Regions from separate parts of the Dactylosporangium maewongense genome, predicted to be linked through region 1. Evidence: riboswitches for the same ligand, from Rfam matches in the RefSeq annotation. Region 1 holds a riboswitch; each other region holds the start of a gene.
What was found. Region 1 has a riboswitch for cobalamin ahead of metE (5-methyltetrahydropteroyltriglutamate--homocysteine S-methyltransferase). Riboswitches for the same ligand answer to the same signal wherever they lie in the genome.
Positions count from the first base shown of each region.

Region 2: it holds a riboswitch for cobalamin, as region 1 does, so the genes downstream of both, ABD332_RS15090 (VWA domain-containing protein) here and metE (5-methyltetrahydropteroyltriglutamate--homocysteine S-methyltransferase) in region 1, are expected to answer to the same signal.
Region 3: it holds a riboswitch for cobalamin, as region 1 does, so the genes downstream of both, bluB (5,6-dimethylbenzimidazole synthase) here and metE (5-methyltetrahydropteroyltriglutamate--homocysteine S-methyltransferase) in region 1, are expected to answer to the same signal.
Region 4: it holds a riboswitch for cobalamin, as region 1 does, so the genes downstream of both, cobN (cobaltochelatase subunit CobN) here and metE (5-methyltetrahydropteroyltriglutamate--homocysteine S-methyltransferase) in region 1, are expected to answer to the same signal.

Region 1 is NZ_BAAAQD010000012.1:277,471-282,739, forward strand. It holds gene ABD332_RS29525 (ATP-binding protein) at 1-80, opposite strand, end outside; gene ABD332_RS29530 (methyltransferase domain-containing protein) at 163-960, shown strand; gene ABD332_RS29535 (hypothetical protein) at 1,066-1,227, opposite strand; gene ABD332_RS29540 (maleate cis-trans isomerase family protein) at 1,380-2,123, opposite strand; gene ABD332_RS29545 (TetR/AcrR family transcriptional regulator) at 2,120-2,677, opposite strand; gene ABD332_RS29550 (DUF4437 domain-containing protein) at 2,761-3,654, shown strand; cobalamin riboswitch at 3,691-3,912, shown strand; gene metE (5-methyltetrahydropteroyltriglutamate--homocysteine S-methyltransferase) at 4,043-5,269, shown strand, end outside.
Region 2 is NZ_BAAAQD010000005.1:175,008-180,276, forward strand. It holds gene ABD332_RS15080 (cobyrinic acid a,c-diamide synthase CobB) at 1-330, opposite strand, end outside; gene cobO (cob(I)yrinic acid a,c-diamide adenosyltransferase) at 324-926, opposite strand; gene ABD332_RS15090 (VWA domain-containing protein) at 929-3,013, opposite strand; cobalamin riboswitch at 3,049-3,222, opposite strand; gene ABD332_RS15095 (hypothetical protein) at 3,293-4,144, shown strand; gene ABD332_RS15100 (hypothetical protein) at 4,221-5,006, shown strand; gene ABD332_RS15105 (hypothetical protein) at 5,020-5,269, shown strand, end outside.
Region 3 is NZ_BAAAQD010000009.1:24,138-29,406, forward strand. It holds gene ABD332_RS22795 (S8 family serine peptidase) at 1-704, opposite strand, end outside; gene ABD332_RS22800 (hypothetical protein) at 1,045-1,383, shown strand; gene ABD332_RS22805 (roadblock/LC7 domain-containing protein) at 1,380-1,886, shown strand; gene bluB (5,6-dimethylbenzimidazole synthase) at 1,936-2,556, opposite strand; cobalamin riboswitch at 2,595-2,797, opposite strand; gene ABD332_RS22815 (metallophosphoesterase) at 2,948-3,634, opposite strand; gene ABD332_RS22820 (MBL fold metallo-hydrolase) at 3,705-4,445, opposite strand; gene ABD332_RS22825 (GlxA family transcriptional regulator) at 4,517-5,269, shown strand, end outside.
Region 4 is NZ_BAAAQD010000005.1:143,389-148,657, forward strand. It holds gene ABD332_RS14930 (precorrin-3B synthase) at 1-783, opposite strand, end outside; cobalamin riboswitch at 898-1,119, shown strand; gene cobN (cobaltochelatase subunit CobN) at 1,160-4,711, shown strand; gene ABD332_RS14940 (NADP-dependent oxidoreductase) at 4,967-5,269, opposite strand, start outside.

The DNA of each region.
Region 1 (5,269 bases):
GGGTCGATGCGGCCCTTCACCGTCACATGTGCCAGCGGTGGCGAGAGCTCGACGCGGCAGACGAGAGCGGCGGTCGGCACCGACCCACTGTACGACCGCACGGGCGGCTGCGGCGAAGGACGCGGCGCCATCAACATCGGCGGATGGTGCGATGATGCGGGCGTGACGGACGGCGGTGGGTACCTGCTCGACAACCAGCAGCCGGAGGCGGGCGCCCGCTTCACCGCCCTGGAGGCGCTGTTCGACCCGTCCACGTTCCGCCACATCGACGCCCTGGGCATCCGGGCCGGCTGGCGGTGCTGGGAGGTCGGCGCCGGCGGCACGAGCGTGCCGGCCTGGCTCGCCTCGCGCGTGGGCCCGGCCGGGCACGTCCTGGCCACCGACATCGACACCTCCTGGACCGGGTCCGGCAGCGGCGCCGGCTACGAGGTCCGCCGCCACGACGTGGGCGTCGACCCGCCGCCGGACGACCGCTTCGACCTCGTGCACGCCCGCCTGGTCCTCGTCCACGTCCCGCAGCGCGCCCGCGCTCTCGCCGCGATGATGGCGTCGGTACGGCCCGGCGGCTGGCTCCTGCTCGAGGAGGCGGACCCGTCGTTGCAGCCCCTCGTCTGCCCCGACGAGCACGCCCCGCCGCAGCGCCTCGCGAACAAGCTCAAGCACGACTTCCGCACGCTCATGGCCGCCCGCGGCGTCGACCTCGCCTACGGGCGCACCCTGCCGCGCCTGCTGCGCGAGGCGGGCCTCGTCGACGTCGCCGCCGACGCGTACTTCCCCGTCGCCGGGCCCGCCTGCGCCGCTCTGGAGCACGCCACCACCCGCCAGGTCCGCGCGTCCCTGACCAGGGCCGGCCTCGCCACCGACGCGGAGATCGACCAGCACCTCGCCAACATCGAGGCCGGCCTCCTCGACCTCGCCACCTCCCCCATGATCTCCGCCTGGGGCCGCGTCCCGTCGTGACGCGGCCCCGAGACAAGCACAGGACAGGCACGGTCACGGCTGGAACCGCCAGGTCTGGTTGGACGCTGCCCGAGGAGGTCAGCGACGGACGTGGACGGTCGCTCGTCAGGCGGTGAAGCAGATGACGAGGCCGTAGACCATGACGCTCAAGACGACGAACAGCATGGCGGCCCTGCCGATGTCGACCGACGTGTGGTGCCCGGCATACACCCGCTGGAGCGCCCTGAAGCAGGCGTACGCCGCCCACAGCGCCCAGACGAAGAACATGACGATGATAAATTTCTGCGTCGCGTCGATGTTGACCGCTCCCTGATTGTTCGGCCGGGATCCTGCCGTCCAGGGTGACCAGGTGCGAGTGCACGACGCATGCATTCCGTCGGCAGCGCCCCGCTGCGGCGGTGGACGTGAAGTCCTGCCGGTCAGTGGGAGCGGAGCAGGCGGCCCGCGCCGGGGAGCTGGTCGGGGAGGCCGTGGGAGCGCAGGGCGTGCCAGAGGGTGGCGGCGTTGATGGCGATGACCGGCTTGCCGAGCTCCTCCTCCAGGGTGTCGGCGAGGGCGACGAACGACAGGTTGGTGCCGACCTGCACGATCGCGTCGACATCCGGGGCGTCGAGCTCGGCGACGACGGCGCGGAGGCGTGCGGAGGGGACGCGGGCGATGTCCGTCGCGGTCGGGCAGCGCAGGCCCGTGATGGCGGCGACGTCGAACCCCGCCTCGGTGAAGAACCGGCCCACTTCGCGGTCGGCGATCGGCTGGTACGGCGAGAACACCGCGATCCGGTGGCAGCCGAGCTCCCGCAGGGCGGCGCGGCACGAGCTGGCGCCGGTGGTGACCGGGAGGCCGGTGCGGGCGCGCAGGCGGTCCTCGAACGCGGCGTTGCCCTCCACGCCACCCCAGAACGTCTCGGCGGACATACCCATGACCATGCGGTCGGGCTCGGCGGTGAGGACGTCGCGCACGGCGGTGTCGATGGAAGCGCGGATCTGGACCAGCAGCGCCTCGAAGCCGGCGTCGTCGCCCATCGCGGGGTTCGGGATGTGCATGGAGCCGGCGCGGAACGTCACCCCCGGCACCCGGGCGCTCCAGTAGTCGTGCTCGACGACGGTGTTGGTGCTGGGGACGATGACGCCGAAGACGGCGCGCGGCCCGACGGCGTTGGTCATGCGGTCAGCTCCTGACAGACGACGGAGACCATGCGGTGTGCCCGCGCGCGGGCGGCGGGGCGGTCCAGCAGCAGCGCGTCGAGCAGGAGCGGCGAGACGATCGCGGCGACGGCGTCCTCGCGGTCCTTCGCCGGGGCGCCCGCGGCGCGCAGCACGGTGTGGAACGGCGCCAGGAGGTCGGTGACGTACCGCTGGCGCAGCGGCACCGCCGCCGGGTCGGAGGCGGCGGCAACGACGAGGGCCTGCAGGAACGCGCCGACGGGCCGGTCGCGGAGCCGGTCGCACAGCTGGTCGACGGCGGCGTGCAGGTCCTGCGCCGGCTCGCCGGTCGGCGCGCCGATCGGCAGCGGCGCGACGTCGATCAGCGCGGCGAGCACCGCGCCGGGCGTGGGCCAGTGCCGGTAGATGGTCGACCGCGACACGCCGGTGACCTGATGCAGCCGCTGCGCGGTCAGCGCCGCCGCACCCTCGGCCAGCAGCAGCTCCAGGGCCGCGGTCAGCACGACGGTCTCGGTGTCGGAGGTGGGGCCGGCGGGTCGGCCAGGTCGGGTCACGAGCGTTGACGGTACACCTTGTACGCGAAACTATTAAGCGATACATTCCGCACCGGAAACTGCTGCCGAGCCTGGAGGCACCCATGCGCCCGCACGTGGAGATCGTCGACGAGCGTGACCTGATCTGGCACCTCGCCGAGTTCCAGCACGCCACCGGCACCGCCCAGCAGCGCAACCTCAGCTACGACGAGGAGGACGGGTCGGCCTCGCTGAAGGTCCGCTTCACCGGCGACTGGTCGCGGCCGGCCGGCGTACACGACGCGGACACCGAATGGTTCGTGCTGTCCGGCGAGGTCGTCATCGGCGACACCGTCCTCGGGCCGGAGGGCTACTGGACCGCGCCCGCCGGCGTGTGGACCCCGCCGGTCACGGCGACGGCCGGCACGGAGATCCTGCTGTTCCGCGAGTACGGCGACTGGCACTTCCACCCTGAAACCAAGGACCGTGAAACCGTGCGGCCCGACCAGAAGCTCGTCGTGCTCGACAGCGCCCGGATGCCGTGGATCGACGTCAAGGACGGCTCCCCGATGCGCTTCGACCTCGGCGGCACGCCGGTGCCGGGCCTGTTCATCAAGCTGCTGCACCGCGACGAGAAGACCGGCTTCTACACCCGGCTCATCAAGGCCAAGCCCGGCTGGCGGGAGGTGCCGCTCGCACACCACCCGTGCTCCGAGGAGGCGTACTGCCTCGACGGCGGCTTCGACTACAACTTCGGCAAGATGTGGCCCGGCACGTACTTCTGGCGCCCGCCGCTGATCCGCCACGGCGACTTCACCGCCGACGCCGAGGCCGGCTGCACGTGGATCGTGCGCTCCGACGCGGACCTCGTCGACTGGTACACCGACAACGCCCGCGTCCAGATGCACGGCGACGCCACCAACTGGGGCGAGGGCTTCCCGCACAGCGCCGCGCCGCGGTTCATCGAGCCGGTCCGCTCCCGCAGCATCGGCCGCTGGAGCGACCCCACGCACCAGTGACGCAGCCGACACCCGCTCCCGCGGCGGGGCGTATGTATGGTGATGAGTGCAGCTGGTTCGGCCGGTCCCCCGGGACCGGTCGTGGCAACAGGGAATCCGGTGCGAATCCGGGACTGCCCCGCAGCGGTGAGTGGGAACGACCGCCGTCATTGAGCACTGGGCCGCGAGGCCTGGGAAGCGACGGCCAGTAGGCGACCCTGGACGACATCCAGGGTCACGCCCGCGAGTCCGAAGACCTGCCAGCGCACCGCGCGCCGCCCGGCGTGCGGTGGTCGGAGGCCGCGCGGGACGGCCGACGCCATCGACCGGCCCACGCGGCGCGCCGCCGCGCGGCCGGTGGCGTCCCCCGTGCCAGTCCGGCCGTCGTGACTGTGCACCGAGGGGACACATGAGCACCACATTCGGGCTGAGCACCGTGCTCGGCTACCCGCGCATCGGCGGGAACCGCGAGCTGAAGCGGGCCGTCGAGGCCTACTGGGCCGGCACCATCGACGAGGACACCCTGGAGCGCACGGCGGCGACGCTGCGCGCCGACGTGTGGCAGACGCTGCGCAACGCCCGCCTCGCGGCGATCCCGTCGAACACGTTCTCCTACTACGACCACGTCCTCGACACCGCCGTCGCGGTCGGGGCGACACCCACGCGGTTCACCGCGCTCGGGCTGTCGAAGCTCGACACGTACTTCGCCATGGCCCGCGGCGTGGACGCCGAGCCGGCGCTCGAACTGACGAAGTGGTTCGGCACCAACTACCACTACCTGGTGCCCGAGATCGGACCCGACACCGTCTTCGCCGCCGACCCGGCCAAGGCGCTGCGGGAGCACGCCGAGGCCCGCGCCCTGGGCCTCGAGACCCGGCCGGTGCTGGTCGGACCGGCCACGTTCCTGCTGCTGGCCAAGGGCGACGACCCGTTCGCCCGGCTCGACGACCTGGTCGGCGTCTACGCCGAGATCCTCGCCGCCCTCGCGGATGCGGGTGTCTCGTGGGTACAGCTGGACGAGCCGGCCTACGCCACGGACCGCGGCCCGGACGAGATCGACGCGCTGCGCCGCGCCTACGCCCGGCTCGGCGCGCTCAGGGCACGGCCGAAGCTCTTCGTCGCCACGTACTTCGGCGAGATCGGCGACGCCCTGCCGGCCCTGCTGGACACGCCGGTCGAGGCGATCGGCCTCGATCTCGTCGCCGGCCCCGGCAACCTCGACCGGCTCGCGGCCGCCGGACCCCTGGGCGGCAGGACGATCGTCGCGGGGCTCGTCGACGGCCACAACGTCTGGCGCACCGACCTGCGCGCCGCGGTCGCCGCCGGGGCGGTCGTCGCCGGCCTGGCCGACCACGTGGCGGTGTCCACGTCCTGCTCGCTGCTGCACGTGCCGGTGGACCTGTCCGTCGAGACCCGCCTCGACCCGGGCCTGCACGAGCGGCTCGCGTTCGCGCGGCAGAAGGTCGACGAGGTCGTGCTCCTCGGCCGCGCGCTGCGCGACGGCACGGCCCACCTGCCCGCGCCGCTGCCCCCGCCCCCGGCGGCGTGGCGGCACGACGAGGTGCGCGCCCGGCTCGCCGCCCTCACCGCCGCCGACCGGCGGCGCGGCGACTCCACCGCCCGCGCCGCCCGCCAG
Region 2 (5,269 bases), on a different contig from region 1:
CTTCGCGACGTGCGCGGTGGAGCCGAGCTCGCCCGCGCCGGTGCGCCCGTCGAACAGGCCCATGACCCCCTCGACGACCGCGACGTCGGCGCCGGATGAGCCGTGCGCGAACAGCGGGCCGATCCGTTCCTCGCCGACGAGGACCGGGTCGAGGTTGCGGCCGGGGCGGCCGGCGGCGAGCGCGTGGTAGCCGGGGTCGATGTAGTCCGGGCCGACCTTGAACGGCGCCACGCGCAGGCCACGGGCCGCGAACGCGGCGAGGAGCCCGGTCGCCACGGTCGTCTTGCCGTGGCCGGAGGCCGGCGCCGCGACGACGATGCGTGCTACCACTCGATGCCCTGCTGGCCTTTACGCCCCGCGTCCATGGGGTGCTTGACCTTCGTCATGTCGGTGACGAGGTCGGCGATCGCGACGAGGTCGGGGTGCGCGTCGCGGCCGGTGATGACGACGTGCTGGTTGCCGGGCCGGTCCCGCAGGGTGGCGACGACGTCGGCGACGTCGACCCAGCCCCACTTCATCGGGTACGTGAACTCGTCGAGCACGTAGAACCGGTGCGCCTCCGCGGCCAGGTCGCGCTTGATCTGCTCCCAGCCTTCGGCGGCCTCGGCGGCGTGGTCGCGTTCGGTGCCGGGGCGCTGGATCCAGGACCAGCCCTCGCCCATCTTCTGCCACACGACGGGGCCGCCTTTGCCGGTCTCACCGAGGGCCTTGAGGGCGGTCTCCTCGCCGACGCGCCACTTGGGGCTCTTCACGAACTGGTAGACGGCGATCGGCCAGCCGGCGCTCCAGGCGCGCAGCGCCATCCCGAACGCGGCCGTCGACTTGCCCTTGCCCTGTCCGGTGTGGACGGCCAGGATGTGCTGCCGGCGGCGCTGGCGGGTGGTGAGCCCGTCGTCCGGCACGCTCTCGACCTTGCCCTGCGGCATGTTCAGCTCCCCGTGTGGATCGCGGCGGTGGACAGTGCCGACAGCGGCAGGCAGTCGGCGGACAGGGCCCGGGCGAGGCGGCCGGCGAGGCCGAGCCGCACGGGGCCGGACTCGCAGTCGACGACGACCGCGGGGATGCCGGCGAGCGCGGGCGCGACGGTCATCGGGTCGGGGCCGCTGGTCGCGCGGCCGTCGGTGACGACGACGAGCAGCGGGCGGCGGCGGGCGTCGCGGCGCTTCTCGCCGTGCAGCGTGCGGGCGGCCTGGCGCAGTCCCGCAGCGAGGGGGGTCCGGCCGCCGGTGCGCAGCTCGGCGAGGCGCAGCACGCCGACCTCGTGGCTGGCGGTCGGCTCGAGGACCGTGGTGGCCTCCGCGCCGCGGAAGGTGATCATGCCGACCTTGTCCCGGCGCTGGTACGCGTCGCGCAGCAGCGACAGCACGGCCGTCTTCACGACGGTCATCCGCTGCCGGGCCGCCATCGACCCGGACGCGTCGACGACGAACAGCACGAGGTTGGCCTCCCGGCCCACCTTGACCGCCTCGCGCAGGTCGCGGGCGTGGACGCGGCGGGACCCGCGCAGCGCGGCGGCGCGCACGGTGTCGGGCAGGTGCAGGCTGACGAGCTTGCCGCTGGGCTGCCGGGACCGCACGACGCGGCCGTGCCGGCCGTGCGCGGGTGAGCGCCGCCCAGCGTGGGAGCCCTGCTGCCGGTTGGCCCTCCCACCGATCTTCAGCAGGCGCGTCTTGTACGGGGCCTGCGCGAACGCGAGGTCCCCGGCCGGGCCCGTGGCGGGGCCGGTGTCCCCATCGACGTCCGACGTATTGACCATCGTTTGTTCGGGGGTCGGGCGGCCACCCGGATCGTCGACCGGACCCGACGAGCCGGAAATGTCGGACGAGCCGGTAGAAGCGCTCGGCGGAGGCGGGCCACCGCCGTCAGGGCCGCCGCTGTCCGGGCCGCCGCCATCGGGGCCGCCGCTGTCCGGGCCGCCGCCATCGGGGCCGCCGGTGTCAGGGCCGCCGTCCGGGCCGTCGGTGTCGGAGCCGCCGTCGTCGGAAGCGTCGTCGGGGCCGTTGAGCTCCTGGTCGAGGATCTCCTCCAGGCGCTCCTGGTCCGCGCCCGGCGGGTCCAGGGGATCGCGGCGGCGCCGGTGCGGCAGCGCGAGCCGGGCCGCGGCTCGCAGGTCGTCCTTCGTCACGACGGTCCGGCCGTGCCAGGCGGCGACGGCGACCGCTGTGCGGGCCACGACGATGTCGGCGCGCAGGCCGTCCACCCGGTACGCGATGCAGATCCGCGCGATCCGGTCCAGCTGCGCGTCCGGCAGCGTGACCCGGGGCAGGATCTGCCTGGCGGCGTCGATCCTGCCCGCCAGGGCCGCGTCCTGCTCGACGTAGCGGGCGGCGAACCCGGCCGGGTCGTTCTCGTACTGCAGCCGCCGCCGCACCACCTCGGCCCGCGGCTCGACCGTGGCGGGCGCGGCCACGCCGACGACCAGGCCGAACCGGTCGACGAGCTGCGGCCGCGGCTCGCCCTCCTCCGGGTTCATGGTGCCGACGAGCAGGAAGCGGGCGGCGTGCTTGACGGAGACCCCGTCGCGCTCGACGTGGGCGCGGCCCATCGCGGCGGCGTCGAGGAGCAGGTCGACGAGGTGGTCGGGCAGCAGGTTGACCTCGTCGACGTAGAGGACGCCCCGGTGCGCGGCGGCGAGCAGGCCGGGCTCATAGGCCTTCACGCCCTCGCCGAGGGCCCGCTGCAGGTCGAGGGTGCCGACGACCCGGTCCTCGGTGGCGCCGACGGGCAGCTCGACCAGCGCGGAGCGGCGCTGGGCGGCGGGCGTGCCGGCGGTGTGCGGGCCGTCGGGGCACGAAGGGTCGGCAGACAGAGGGTCGCAGGCGAAGCGGCAGCCGGCGACGACGTCGACCTCCGGCAGGAGCGCGGCGAGGCCACGCACGACGGTCGACTTGGCGGTGCCCTTCTCACCCCGGACGAGGACCCCACCGATCGCCGGTGACACGGCGGTGAGCAGCAGGGCCAGGCGCAGGTCGGGCAGGCCGACCACGGCCGAGAACGGATACGGCGACGTCACGGGCACATCCTCCTCGAGCGGGTCCGCGCCCGCTGGGTCATGGAGCACGAGCGGCTGGAGTCTCCTGACTCCCGGATCGCCGCCATCCCCCGACCTTCCGGCTTTCGGCCGTGGCCCTTGCGCTGGAGGGTGGCTCCCCGGTCACAGTGGCGGGACCGTCCCAGATTCGCACTGGGTTCCTCCCTTTGACCGCTCGGGGTTCATCGTGTCCCACGGCTCCCAGTGACGTCAACGTGACCCAAATCCTTCGGGCCGGGCACGACCGGCCGAACAGATGACATGTGGAGGAGCGTCGCGCACGCCGTCCTGTGCGTCGTGTTGACCATGGGTCTGCTCGTCGCGTCGGTACGGCCGCGCCTGCCGCCCCTGGCGCCGGAGACGAGCGTGGCGCCGCCGGGCACCCGGGCCATGTGGCTGTGGGAGCGGGAGCGGCCGGAGGCCGTCGTCGACTGGGCGAAGGCACGCTCGGTGACGACGATCTTCGCGTACTACGACCCGCGCGCCGACGTGACGGAGCTGACCCGGTTGCGTGCGCTGTGTGACGACGCCGGGATCGCCCTCGACGCGCTCGGCGGCGAACCGGCCTGGACGACCGACCACGCGACCGCGCTCGCCTGGGCGCGGGCCGCCGCGGCGTCCGGCCTGTTCCGGGGGCTGCACGTCGACGTCGAGCCCTACCTGCTGCCGGCCTGGGAGGAGCGGCAGGCGGCGCTCGTACCGCAGCTGCTGCGGCTGCTGGACGAGCTGGTGCTGATCGGCCCGCCGGTCGAGCTCGACGTGCCCTTCTGGCTGCCGACGGTCCAGGTCGGCGGGGAGAACCTGGCCGACGCCGTGCTCGCCCGGGTCGACGGCGTCACGGTGATGAGCTACCGCAACACCGCGACCGGCGGCAACTCGATGCTCGGCGTCGCCGACGACCTGCTGCGGCGGGCCGGGAAGGCGGCGAAACCGGCCCGGCTGGGCGCGGAGACGCAGGCGCTCGGTGACTGCGCGTACTGCACGTTCCACGGCGGCACGGACAGCGCCATGCGGGCCACGCTCAGCGACGTCGACCGGGCCGCGCAGCGCTATGCCGCGTTCGAGGGAATCGCGGTGCACCAGTACGACACCTGGATAGCGCTCACCGGCTAGCTCAACCGGCCGCCGGCCCGGCCGATCTGGAATTCGTCATCAGGCAGCCATCATCAACAGAGAAGGACCTCTACCGATGCGCCGTTCAGCCTCGATCGCCCTCGCCTGCGCCGCGGGCGCGGCCGCCATCGTTCCCGCCGCGGCGCCGGCCAGCGCCGCGACCCCGGACCTGGGCCTGGTGGTGCCGCTGCTCGCGCCGATGCTGCCGGGGCAGTCGGGCTGGGTGGGCACACTGTGGGGTGCGGCCGACGACGTCTGCGACGTGCGGGTCACCGCCTCCGGGGCGGGCCTCACCATCACGTACCCGTCGAACACGCAGAGCTACTCGTCGCTGTCGAAGGGTGACTCGCTCGCCGCCGGGCGCGTGGACTACATCGCGTTCAACATCAGCGTCGCCACGAACAAGCTCGTGTCGCTGAACCCGGTGACGCTGAACTACTCGTACACCGAGAAGGCCGACGGCGCGACCACCTGCACCGGCACGAAGCGCACCGGCTCGCAGGTCGCGACCCTGCCGGTCGTGTCGGTCACCGGGGACGCCGTCACCCAGAAGACCTCGACGGTGACGGTGCCGAAGAAGACCCCGGTCTGGTCGCAGCTGGTGTTCCAGGCGCGCAAGGGCGGCGTCGACGACCTGCGCATCACCGTCTCCGGCGGCCCGACCGGCCTGGTCGTCAGCTACCCGCAGGAGCGCGCGTACACCCAGCCCAACCAGGCCGCGGCGCTGGCCGTCGGCACCGACGACTTCGCCGCCGTGAAGTTCGACGCCACGAACGTGGCGGTGGGCACCTACAAGCTGACGGTCAAGCAGACGTACGGCGGCATCACCGACACCAACGACCTCACGCTGGTCGTCGTATAAGGAGGACGCTGACATGATCCGCTCGCGTGTGCTGCTCACCATCGCCGCCCTCGCGGTCACCGCCGGCCTGGCGGGCTGCGGCGACGAGGGCTCGAAGACCCCGGCGAAGATCTCCGCACCGTCGACGGCCGGACCGTCCGCCAGTGCGTCGTTGACACCCGAACGGATGGAGACGATCTTCCTGGACACGACCGCGGCGCACCTGTGCTCGGTCCAGTCGCGGGTCTACACCGACCCTGCGGCGATGGCCGACGCGTACGCCA
Region 3 (5,269 bases), on a different contig from region 1:
GTGCGCACCCAGTTGATCCCCGCGATCAGGTCGTCGTTGGTGCCGGAGCCCTGGCAGTTCAGGACGCGGACCGAGACGAGGTTCGCCTTCTTCGCGATGCCGTAGGTGGTGCCGACGGCGGTGCCCGCGACGTGGGTGCCGTGGCCGTGGCAGTCGGCGGGGTTGCTGTCCCCGTCGACGATGTCGGTGCCCTGCTTCACCCGGCCGCTGAACTCGGTGTGGCTCGCGTTGAGGCCGGTGTCCAGCACGTACACGGTGACGCCCTGCCCGGGGTTGGCCGGGTAGGTGAACGCCTGGTTCAGGGGCAGGCTCCGCTGGTCGATGCGGTCGTCGCCCCAGTTCGGCGGGTTGCTCTGGGTGTCGAGGACGGTGATGCGCTGGACCGCCTCGACCGACGCGACGGCCGGGTCTGCGGCCAGCCGCTGCGCCTGCTGCACGGACATGTTCGCCGAGAAGCCCCGCTGCACGCTGTCGAACACGTGCCGGGTCTGCCCGCCGAACCTGCCGGTGAGCCGCTGGGCCTGGGTGGCGATCGCGGTGGAGCCGTCCTTCAGCGTGACGATGTAGCGGCCTGCCACCGCGTCGGGACTGTCCGCGTACAGGATCGCGCCCTGCGCGACGGCCGCCGCCGGCGCGGCCGCCGCGAAGGCACCGGCCAGCCCCGCCACGAGCGCGACGCCGGCCGCCGTAATTCGGTGGAACACGGTGAGACCTCCTCCGAGGGATGCCAGCTCCGTGGCCGGGTCCGGTTGACGCCGACCCCGGAGGGCTGGAGCAGAAGGTAGGAGGACGCGACCGGCGAAGGTCACCCCGGTGAACAGACGGCGACGATCTGCGCCGTCAAAACTGTTTATGAGTTGCGTGCGCTCACCGGCAGTGACCGGTGGATCGGTTGAGAAGCCAGCCGGCTATGAGCCGTCTGGCTAAAAGCTGCGTCGAAGGGTGCAGCGAAAGATCGCTTCGTGCGAGGCTGGCCGCGGCACCCGCACCAGCTCAGGAGGCACGGATTTGAGCAACAACCTGGATGTCGCGCTGAAGAGCGCGATGAACATCGAGGGGGCGTTCGCGGTCGCGCTCGTCGACTACACCAGCGGCATGACGCTGGGCACCCTCGGCGGCGGCGCCGACTTCGACATCACGGTGGCCGCGGCCGGCAACACCGACGTCGTGCGGGCGAAGCTGCGCACCATCGAGATGCTCGGTCTCGGCGAGCCGATCGAGGACATCCTCATCACGCTCGACAGCCAGTACCACATCATCCGGCCGCTGCACTCCCGCAACGGCCACGGGCTGTTCCTGTACGTCGCGCTCGCGAAGGCGCGCGCCAACCTCGCGCTGGCCCGCCACCAGCTGCGCGCGATCGAGGAGGGCCTCGAACTGTGACGTCCGGCTTCTTCGGCGGCGCCCCCGACGAGGACGGCCTGCCGCGCAGAGAGGGCCTCGAGCCCGGGGGCGGCGTCGGTCAGCTGCAGTCGCCGCAGTTCGGCGCGCGGCCCGAGCCGCTCGACGCCGCCCTGTCCCCGGTGCGCGCCGCGATGGCGGACCTGCGCCTGCGCGTGCCGGGGGTCCGCGGCAGCGTGCTCGCCGGCGTCGACGGCCTGCTGGTCACCTATGACCTGGGCGCGTACGACGCCGGCGGAGGCACTGAGCCGCACGACGCGGCCGCGCTGGCGGCGACGACGTTCGGCCTGGGCCGGCAGGTGGCGCTGGTGCTGGGGCAGTCACCGTTCCGGGACGCGACCATGCGCAACGACGGCGGCTACTTCACCGTGTACGCCGTGGACGGCAGCACGCTGCTCGCGGTGCTCGGCAGCGATGGGCTCAACGTCGCCCGCCTGCACCTGGAGGCCCGCCCGACCTGCCAGCAGCTCGCCGCGCTGCTCTGAGCCCCGCCCCGGTCCCGCCCGGCGCCGTGCCCGCCCCGCGCGGCGCCGGCTACCAGCGGTCGTGATGCACGGCGTCGGCGAGCGGTGCCCGGCGGCGCCAGCCGTGCCGCTCCAGGTCGGGGACGGATTCCAGGTGGGTCACCGGGCCCAGGCACAGCCAGGCGACCGGGCGGATGCCGGCCGGGACGCCCAGCAGCTCACGGACGAACGGCTCGCGGTAGAACGACACCCAGCCGACGCCGAGCCCCTCCGCGGTCGCGGCCAGCCACAGGTTCTGGATGGCGAGGCAGACGGAGTAGAGGCCGGCGTCGGCGATCGCGTGCCGGCCGAGGACCGCCGGGCCGCCGCGGCCAGGGTCGTACGTGACGACCACGGACAGGGTCGACTCCAGCACCCCGTCGATCTTGATGCGGGCGAAGGCCGCGGCCCGGTCGGCGTCGAGCGTCGCGGCGAACGTGTCGCGTTCGGTGCGGACGTGGTCGTGGAAGGCGCCGCGCAGGGCGGGGTCGCGGACGAGGACGAAGTCCCACGGCTGGGACAGGCCGACGCTCGGCGCGGCGTGGGCGGCGCCCAGCACGCGGTCGAGGACGTCGGCGGGGATCGGCGCGCCATTGAACTGGCCGCGCACGTCGCGGCGGCGGTGCACGACGTCGTACAGGTCGGTGCTCATCAGGGCAGGCTCCCGCTGCTCGTGGCCGCCCGTCACGGACGGCCGGTGACCGCGAGGCCGGTCTTCGGACTCTCGGATCAACGCCTGCACCGTCCGCCTTCCCAGCCCTGAGGCCAGTGACCGCGCACCGCTGGTGCGCATGGACGGCAGCTCCCCGATCACCGCGGCGGGCCCGTGCCGGATTCACACCGGCTTCCCGATTCTCCCCGGTCGCCCGGGGCACCTCGCTTCAGTTCGTGCCGTCCGGCAGCATACGCGGCGGCCCGGCCGGGCCGCGGCATTCGCGGACCGCAGGGGCTCAGTCCGCGGCATTCGCGGACCGCAGGGGCTCAGTCCGCGGCATTCGCGGACCGCAGGGGCTCAGTCCGCGGCATTCGCGGACCGTCAGGGCTCAGGGCACGCAGAGCCGGTAGTGAGTGGTGAGCCGGCCGTCCTCGACGAGGTGGAACGCGAGCGCCGGCGGCGGCTCGGGCCGGTCCTCGGGCTCCCACGGCAGCACCATCGTCGACTCGACGCCCGGCGCGGCGAGCACGGGCACGCCCGCGAACGTGCCGACGGCGGCGCTGTGGACGTGCCCGCACAGGACGGCGAGCACGTCCGGGTGGCGGCGGAGGACCTCGGCGAGCCGGCCGGCGCCGAGCTGGCGGACCTGGTCCGCGGCGGGCTTGCCGACCGGTACCGGCGGATGATGGCAGCACACGAGCGCGGGCGTGCCCGTCGCCGCCGCGAGGGTGCCGTCGAGCCACCGGAGGGTGCCGTCGTCGAGCCAGCCCTCGGCGTGCCCGGGCACCGACGAGTCGCACAGCGCGAACAGCACCCCCGCCACGGTCTCGGCGCGGTCGGTCCGGAACGCGGCCGGGTCGTCGTGGTTGCCGGGCACCGCGAGGACGGGCACACCGAGCGTCCGGAGCCGGCCGAACGCGGCGTATTCGGCGTCGAGTCCGTGGTCGGCGACGTCGCCGGTGACGAGCACGGCGTCCACCGGTTCGCGGAGGCTGCCGATGTACGCGATGACGCGGTCGAACCGGTCGGGCGGCTGCGCGCCGAGGTGGAGGTCGCTGAGGTGGGCGATGAGCACCCCTGCCGGTTACCCCGGCACCCGCGCGGCTACCGCGGCGGGTGCGCGTCGCCCGCCGCGGTCCCGTGGTTTATCGAAGCAGGCGGGCGCTGCCCGCGGTTTCGAAGGCGGCGCGGACGTCGGTGATGCCCTCGGTGAAGTGGGCCCAGCTGTCGACGTGGACCGGCACCACGGTCTTCGCGTCCAGGAGCCTGGCCGCCGCCAGCATCCCGGTCGCGCCGAGGGTGAGGTCGGCGTCGCCGAGCAGCGCGGTGCGGGCCCGGCCGCCGAACAGGATCGCCACGTCGACGGACGGGAAGCGCTCCGCGACCGCGGCGACGACGTCCAGCGACGCGTTGTCGCCGCTGACGTAGACGGTCGGCAGGCCGTCGCCGTGCAGGACGAACCCGGTGACCGGACCGGTGAGGTGCTCGGTGCCGTCGGGGCCGTGCTGCGCGGGGACGGCGGTGACCCGCACGTGGCCGTCGCCGCCGGGCCGGGGCAGGTCGGTGTGGGACCACGGCTCCAGGCCGGTGACCTGGCCGCCCAGGCGGGCGGCCGCCGCCGGGGTGCTGAGCACCACCGGTACCGACGCCGCGAACGCACGACCGAGGGTGTCGAGGTTGTCGGGGTGCTGGTCGTGCGAGAGCAGCACGACGTCGACGGCGCCGGCGTCGTCGGGGGTGCCGGCGGCGGGCTCGGTCTTGGTCAGCACGCGGCTGCCGAGCGGGTACTGCCCGGGCGGGTCGAACGTGGGGTCGGTGATGAACGTGACGCCACCGACGCCGAACACCACCGTCGGGCCGCCGAACCGCTGGAACTGCATCGTCATGGGCATCACCTTCGCCGGTCCCGGCGCCCGCCGGCAGTGGCCGGAACGCCATCCTCCGATACGATCAAGCCATGACGCGCTCGGCGACGACGGTCGGGGTGCTCATCGGCGACGGCGCGCCGATGCTGGAGGTCGCCGTGGCACCCCGGGTGTTCGGCGTCGCGGCCGCCTTCGACGTGCGGACCGCGGGGGAGCACCCCGGCCCGCTGACGACGACGGCCGGCATCGCCCTCACCGCCCCGCACGACCTCGACGACCTCGACACCGCCGGCGTCGTCGTCGTGCCCGGCTGGCGGGTGCCCGGCGGCGCGCCGGTCGCGCCCGGCATCCTCGACCGGCTCCGCCGCGCGCACGACGAGGGCGCCACCGTGGTCGGGCTGTGCCTGGGCGCGTTCGTGCTCGCCGAGGCCGGCCTGCTCGACGGCCGCCGCGCCACGACGCACTGGCGGCACCTGCCCGAGTTCGCGTCCCGCTTCCCCGCGGTCGACGTCGTCGAGGACGTGCTGTATGTCGACGAGGGCCTGGTCGTCACCAGCGCCGGCAGCGCCGCGGGCCTCGACGCCTGCCTGCACCTGCTGCGCCGCGACCACGGCCCGGCGCTCGCCAACGCGGCCGCCCGCGCCCTCGTCGTCGCCCCGCACCGGGCCGGCGGGCAGGCCCAGTTCATCGAGCGCCCGGTCCCGCGGCTGCGCGACGGCGACGCCGTGGGCGACGCGATGCGCTTCGCCCTGGAGCGCCTCGACGACCCGACCCTGGACGTCGACCGTCTCGCCGCCACCGCCCACCTGAGCCGCCGCACGTTCGACCGCCGCTTCCGCGAGGAG
Region 4 (5,269 bases), on a different contig from region 1:
CTCCGGTGTCAGCAGCCCGAGTGGTACGACCACCGTCAGCGCGACCAGTCCCCCGACCTGCGGGGCCCGTCCGACCGCCGGCCCAGGCGAGCCTACGAATTGGTCAACGTCTGTACCGGGGGCGAACCCCAGGCGGGCCGCCACCCGGGCCGGGCCGTCGGTCAGCTCGGCCAGCCGCCACGCGGTGCCGCCCTGCGCAGCGCGCTCGTCCAGGAACGCCCGGGACGCCCGGAGCAGCAGCTCAGCGGGGTTGTCACCGCCCCGGCCCGCGGTCGGGAGCCCGGCGAGGAGGAGGCGGTCGCCGTGCAGGCCGACGTCGCCGCCGAGCGGGGACACGTCGCCGCGCCCGTCGTCGATGGTCACCAGGAACCGGCCGGGCAGCGCCGCCAGCGCGGGGTCGGCGCACAGCCCGGCGTCGAACGCGGCCACCACCGGCCGCACGTCCAGCTCGCCGAGGCCGTCGCGGCCGCTGAGCGGGCTGGCGATGATGTTGCGGACCCGCTCGTGGGTGTCCGACGGCAGCAGTCCCGCGGCGGTGAGCCTGGCCGCCAGCTCCGGCGACGCGTCCGGCCGCAGCCCTCTGATCTGCACGTTTCCGCGCGAGGTGAGCTCCAGGGCGGGGTCGCCGAGGTCCGCGGCGGCGGCGCGGAGGACCGCGAGGGCTGGGACGGGCAGCCGCCCCCCGGGCAGCCGGACGCGGGCAAGACCGCCGTCGGCCGCCGCGTGGACCTGCACGGCACCCGGGCACCGGTCCGGAGCGTCACGTCCACTGGCAGCCTGCACGCGCCGGATACTACTGCGCAGCGCCGCCCCCGACCCAAGGAAGCCGACCAAGCGACCCGGCCAAGCGGGCCGACCGGCGGCGGCCGGCCCGGGCGAGCTTGACGCAAGGAAGCCGTGACCGGCAGAGTTGGCGGTGCTGTACGGCGACGTGTGGAGGAAGCCGGTGTGAATCCGGCGCGGTCCCGCCACTGTGACCGGGGAGTGGACCTCCGACGACGGCCACCGGGCCCAGCGCCCAGGGGGCCGGAGACGACGGCCACCGGGTGCGAGCCCGGGAAGGCCGGAGGCGAGCGCCGATCCGGGAGCCAGGAGACTCTCCGCCGCCGGAACCTTTCCCGACCGACTTGGGGCGCGGACCCCGAGGGAGGACCCCGGCGTGATCCTGCTGCTGTCGACGTCCGACACCGACCTGCTCAGCGCCCGTGCGAGCGGCGCGGCGTTCCGGCTGGCCAACCCGTCCCGCCTCACCGTGGAGGAGCTGCCGGCCCTGGCCGACGGCGCCGACCTGGTCGTGGTGCGGTTCCTGGGCGGCTACCGCGACTGGCAGGAGGGGTTCGACACGCTGCTGCGCCTGCCGGCGCCGGTGGTGCTGCTCGGCGGTGAGTCGCTGCCCGACGCGGAGCTGATGCGCCACTCGACGGTGCCCGCCGGCGTCGCCGCGGAGGCCCACGCCTACTTCACCGAGGGCGGCCCCGCCAACCTCGCCGAGCTGCACAACTTCCTCTCCGACACGGTCCTGCTGACCGGCCACGGGTTCGCGCCGCCGGTGCAGACCCCCGCGTGGGGAGAGCTGGACCGGGAGTCCACGGCCGACGGTCCGACCGTCGGGATCATCTACTACCGGGCGCACCACCTGGCGGGAAACACCGCGTTCGTGGAGACGCTCTGCGAGGCCGTCGAGGACGCGGGCGGGCGGGCCCTGCCGGTGTTCGCCTCGTCGCTGCGGGCCGCCCCGGCGGAGCTGCTCGACACGCTGCGGCAGGCGGACGCGCTGGTCGTCACGGTCCTCGCCGCGGGCGGCACCCGGCCCGCCGACGCGCAGGCCGGCGGCGAGGACGGGGCGTGGGACGTCGGCGCCCTGGCCGCGCTCGACGTGCCGATCCTGCAGGGGCTGTGCCTCACGAGCTCCCGCGACACCTGGGACGCCAACGACGACGGGCTGTCGCCGCTGGACACCGCGACGCAGGTCGCGATCCCCGAGTTCGACGGCCGGATCATCACGGTGCCGTTCTCGTTCAAGGAGATCGACGCCGACGGCCTCACCGTGTACGTCGCCGACCGGGAGCGGGCCGGCCGGGTCGCCGGGACCGCGGTCGCGCACGCCCGGCTGCGGCACCTGCGGCCCGAGGACCGCAAGATCGTGCTGATGCTCAGCGCGTACCCGACGAAGCACGCGCGGATCGGCAACGCGGTCGGCCTGGACACGCCCGCGAGCGTCGTGCGGCTGCTCGATGCGATGCACGCGCAGGGGTACGTCGGCGCCGACGGCTTCCCGAAGGACGGCGACGCGCTGATGCACACGCTCATCGCCGCCGGCGGGCAGGACGTGAACTGGCTCACCGAGGACCAGCTGCGCGGCAACCCGATCCGGATCTCCGCCGCCCGGTACCGGAGCTGGTTCGACACGCTCCCCGCCGACCTGCGGGAGGAGATGGAGCGGCACTGGGGGCCGGCGCCCGGTGAGCTGTTCGTCGACACGTCCCGCGACCCCGGCGGCGAGATCGTCCTCGCCGCGCTGCGCGAGGGCAACGTCGTGGTGATGGTGCAGCCGCCGCGCGGCTTCGGGGAGAACCCCGTCGCGATCTACCACGACCCCGACCTGCCGCCGAGCCACCACTACCTGGCCGCGTACCGGTGGCTCGCCGACGAGTTCGGCGCGCACGCGGTCGTGCACGTCGGCAAGCACGGCAACCTCGAGTGGCTGCCGGGCAAGACGGTCGGGATGTCCGCCTCGTGCGGCGCCGACGCGGCCCTCGGAAACCTGCCGCTGATCTACCCGTTCCTGGTCAACGACCCCGGCGAGGGCACCCAGGCGAAGCGGCGGGCGCACGCCACCCTGGTCGACCACCTGATCCCGCCGATGGCGCGCGCCGAGTCGTACGGTGACATCGCCCGCCTCGAGCAGCTCCTGGACGAGCACTCGACGATCGCGGCCCTCGACCCGGCGAAGCTGCCGGCGATCCGCGGGCAGATCTGGACGCTGCTGCAGGCGGCGCGGCTCGACCACGACCTGGGCCTGGCCGACCGGCCGGGTGACGACGGGTTCGACGAGCTGATCCTGCACATCGACGGCTGGCTCTGCGAGATCAAGGACGTCCAGATCCGCGACGGGCTGCACGTGCTCGGCGTCGCGCCGGCGGGCGAGGCCCGGGTCGACCTGGTCCTCGCCATGCTGCGGGCGCGGCAGCTGTGGGGCGGCGCGGTCGCGCTGCCCGGCCTGCGCGAGGCCCTCGGCCTGACCGAGGGCTCGACCGCGCGCGTGTCGGTCGACGAGGCCGAGTCGCAGGCCCGCGCCCTCGTGGCGGAGATGGAGTCACGGGGCTGGCCCACCACCGACATCTCCGACATTTCGGATTTGCCGGATGTGGTACGGGTGCTGGAGTTCGCCGCACGGGAGATCGTGCCGCGGCTGTCCCGTACCGGCGACGAACTGACGATGGTCCTGCATGCGCTGGACGGAGGGTATGTCCCGGCGGGGCCGAGCGGGTCGCCGCTGCGCGGGCTGATCAACGTGCTGCCGACCGGGCGCAACTTCTACTCCGTCGACCCGAAGGCGATCCCGAGCCGGCTCGCGTGGGAGACGGGTCAGGCGATGGCCGACTCGCTGCTCGCCCGCTACAAGGCCGACCACGGTGCGTGGCCGCGCTCCGTCGGCCTGTCGATGTGGGGCACCAGCGCCATGCGCACCGCCGGCGACGACATCGCCGAGGCGCTCGCGCTGCTCGGTGTCCGGCCCGTCTGGGACGACGCGTCCCGCCGGGTGGTCAGCCTCACCCCCGTCGACCTCGCCGAGCTGGGCCGCCCCCGCATCGACGTCACGATGCGCATCAGCGGCTTCTTCCGCGACGCGTTCCCGCACGTGGTCGCGCTTCTGGACGACGCGGTGCAGCTGGTCGCCGCGCTGGACGAGTCCCCCGACGACAACTACGTCCGCGCCCACGTCGCCGCCGACGTGGCCACGCACGGCGACGAGCGGCGCGCCACGCTGCGCGTCTTCGGGTCCAAGCCGGGCGCGTACGGCGCCGGCATCCTCCCCCTCATCGACAGCCGTAACTGGCGCGACGACGCCGACCTGGCCGAGGTGTACGCGGTGTGGGGCGGCTACGCGTACGGCCGCGACCTGGACGGGCTGCTCGCCCGGGGCGACATGGAAGGCGCGTACAAGCGGATCAGCGTCGCGGTCAAGAACACCGACACCCGCGAGCACGACATCGCCGACTCCGACGACTACTTCCAGTACCACGGCGGCATGATCGCCACCGTCCGCGCGCTGACGGGCCGCGCCCCGGCCGCGTACGTCGGCGACAGCACCAACCCCGACGCCGTGCGCACCCGCACCCTGAGCGAGGAGACCGCCCGCGTCTTCCGCGCCCGCGTCGTCAACCCCCGCTGGCTCGCCGCCATGCGCCGCCACGGCTACAAGGGCGCCTTCGAGCTCGCCGCCACCGTCGACTACCTGTTCGGCTTCGACGCCACCGCCGGCGTCGTCGCAGACTGGATGTACGAGAAGCTCGCCGAGTCCTACGTCTTCGACCCCGAGAACCGCAAGTTCCTCGACGAGTCCAACCCGTGGGCCCTGCACGGCATCACCGAACGCCTCCTGGAAGCCGCCGACCGCAACCTCTGGGAACACCCGGAACAGTCCACCCTGGACGCCTTGCGCCAGGTGTACCTCGAAACCGAGGGCGACCTCGAGGACGACAACTAGCCCGGCCCTGTGCTTCCGCCCCACCGCTGCCGCGGCGGGTCCCGGCGGGGATTCTCACCCGCACCCCAATGCGCCGCTCCGCGGCGCACTGCCCGCGCTCGCGCGGCAGGATGGCGCTCACGCGAGCATCCCGCGGCCAGCCCGACCCCTTCATTGATCCAAGGACGAATCCGGTCGTTCGGGTGACCGTTTCCGTCCTTCGATCATGACGCCGATGGCCTGTGTCGCCGACGTACGTAAGGCGGCGGCGCGGGGTCAGGGCACGAGGACGGTCTTGCCGCGGATCAGGCCGGACTCGGCGGCGACGTGGACGGCGGGCAGGTCGGTGAGCGGGCGGGTGGCGGTGACGTCCAGGTGGACCGCGCCGGTGTCGATGAGGGCGACCAGCGCGGCGAGCTGCGTGGTGTCGTTGCGTGCGACGAACTGCACGGTGGTCAGCGAGGATCCGGCGGGGACGGGGATCGGCACCGTGGCGGACACCGCGACGCCGCCGGGGCGCAGGAGGGGCAGGAGCGTCGCGGCGGCGTGCTGCGGGTCGAGGGCGACGAGGTTGAGGAC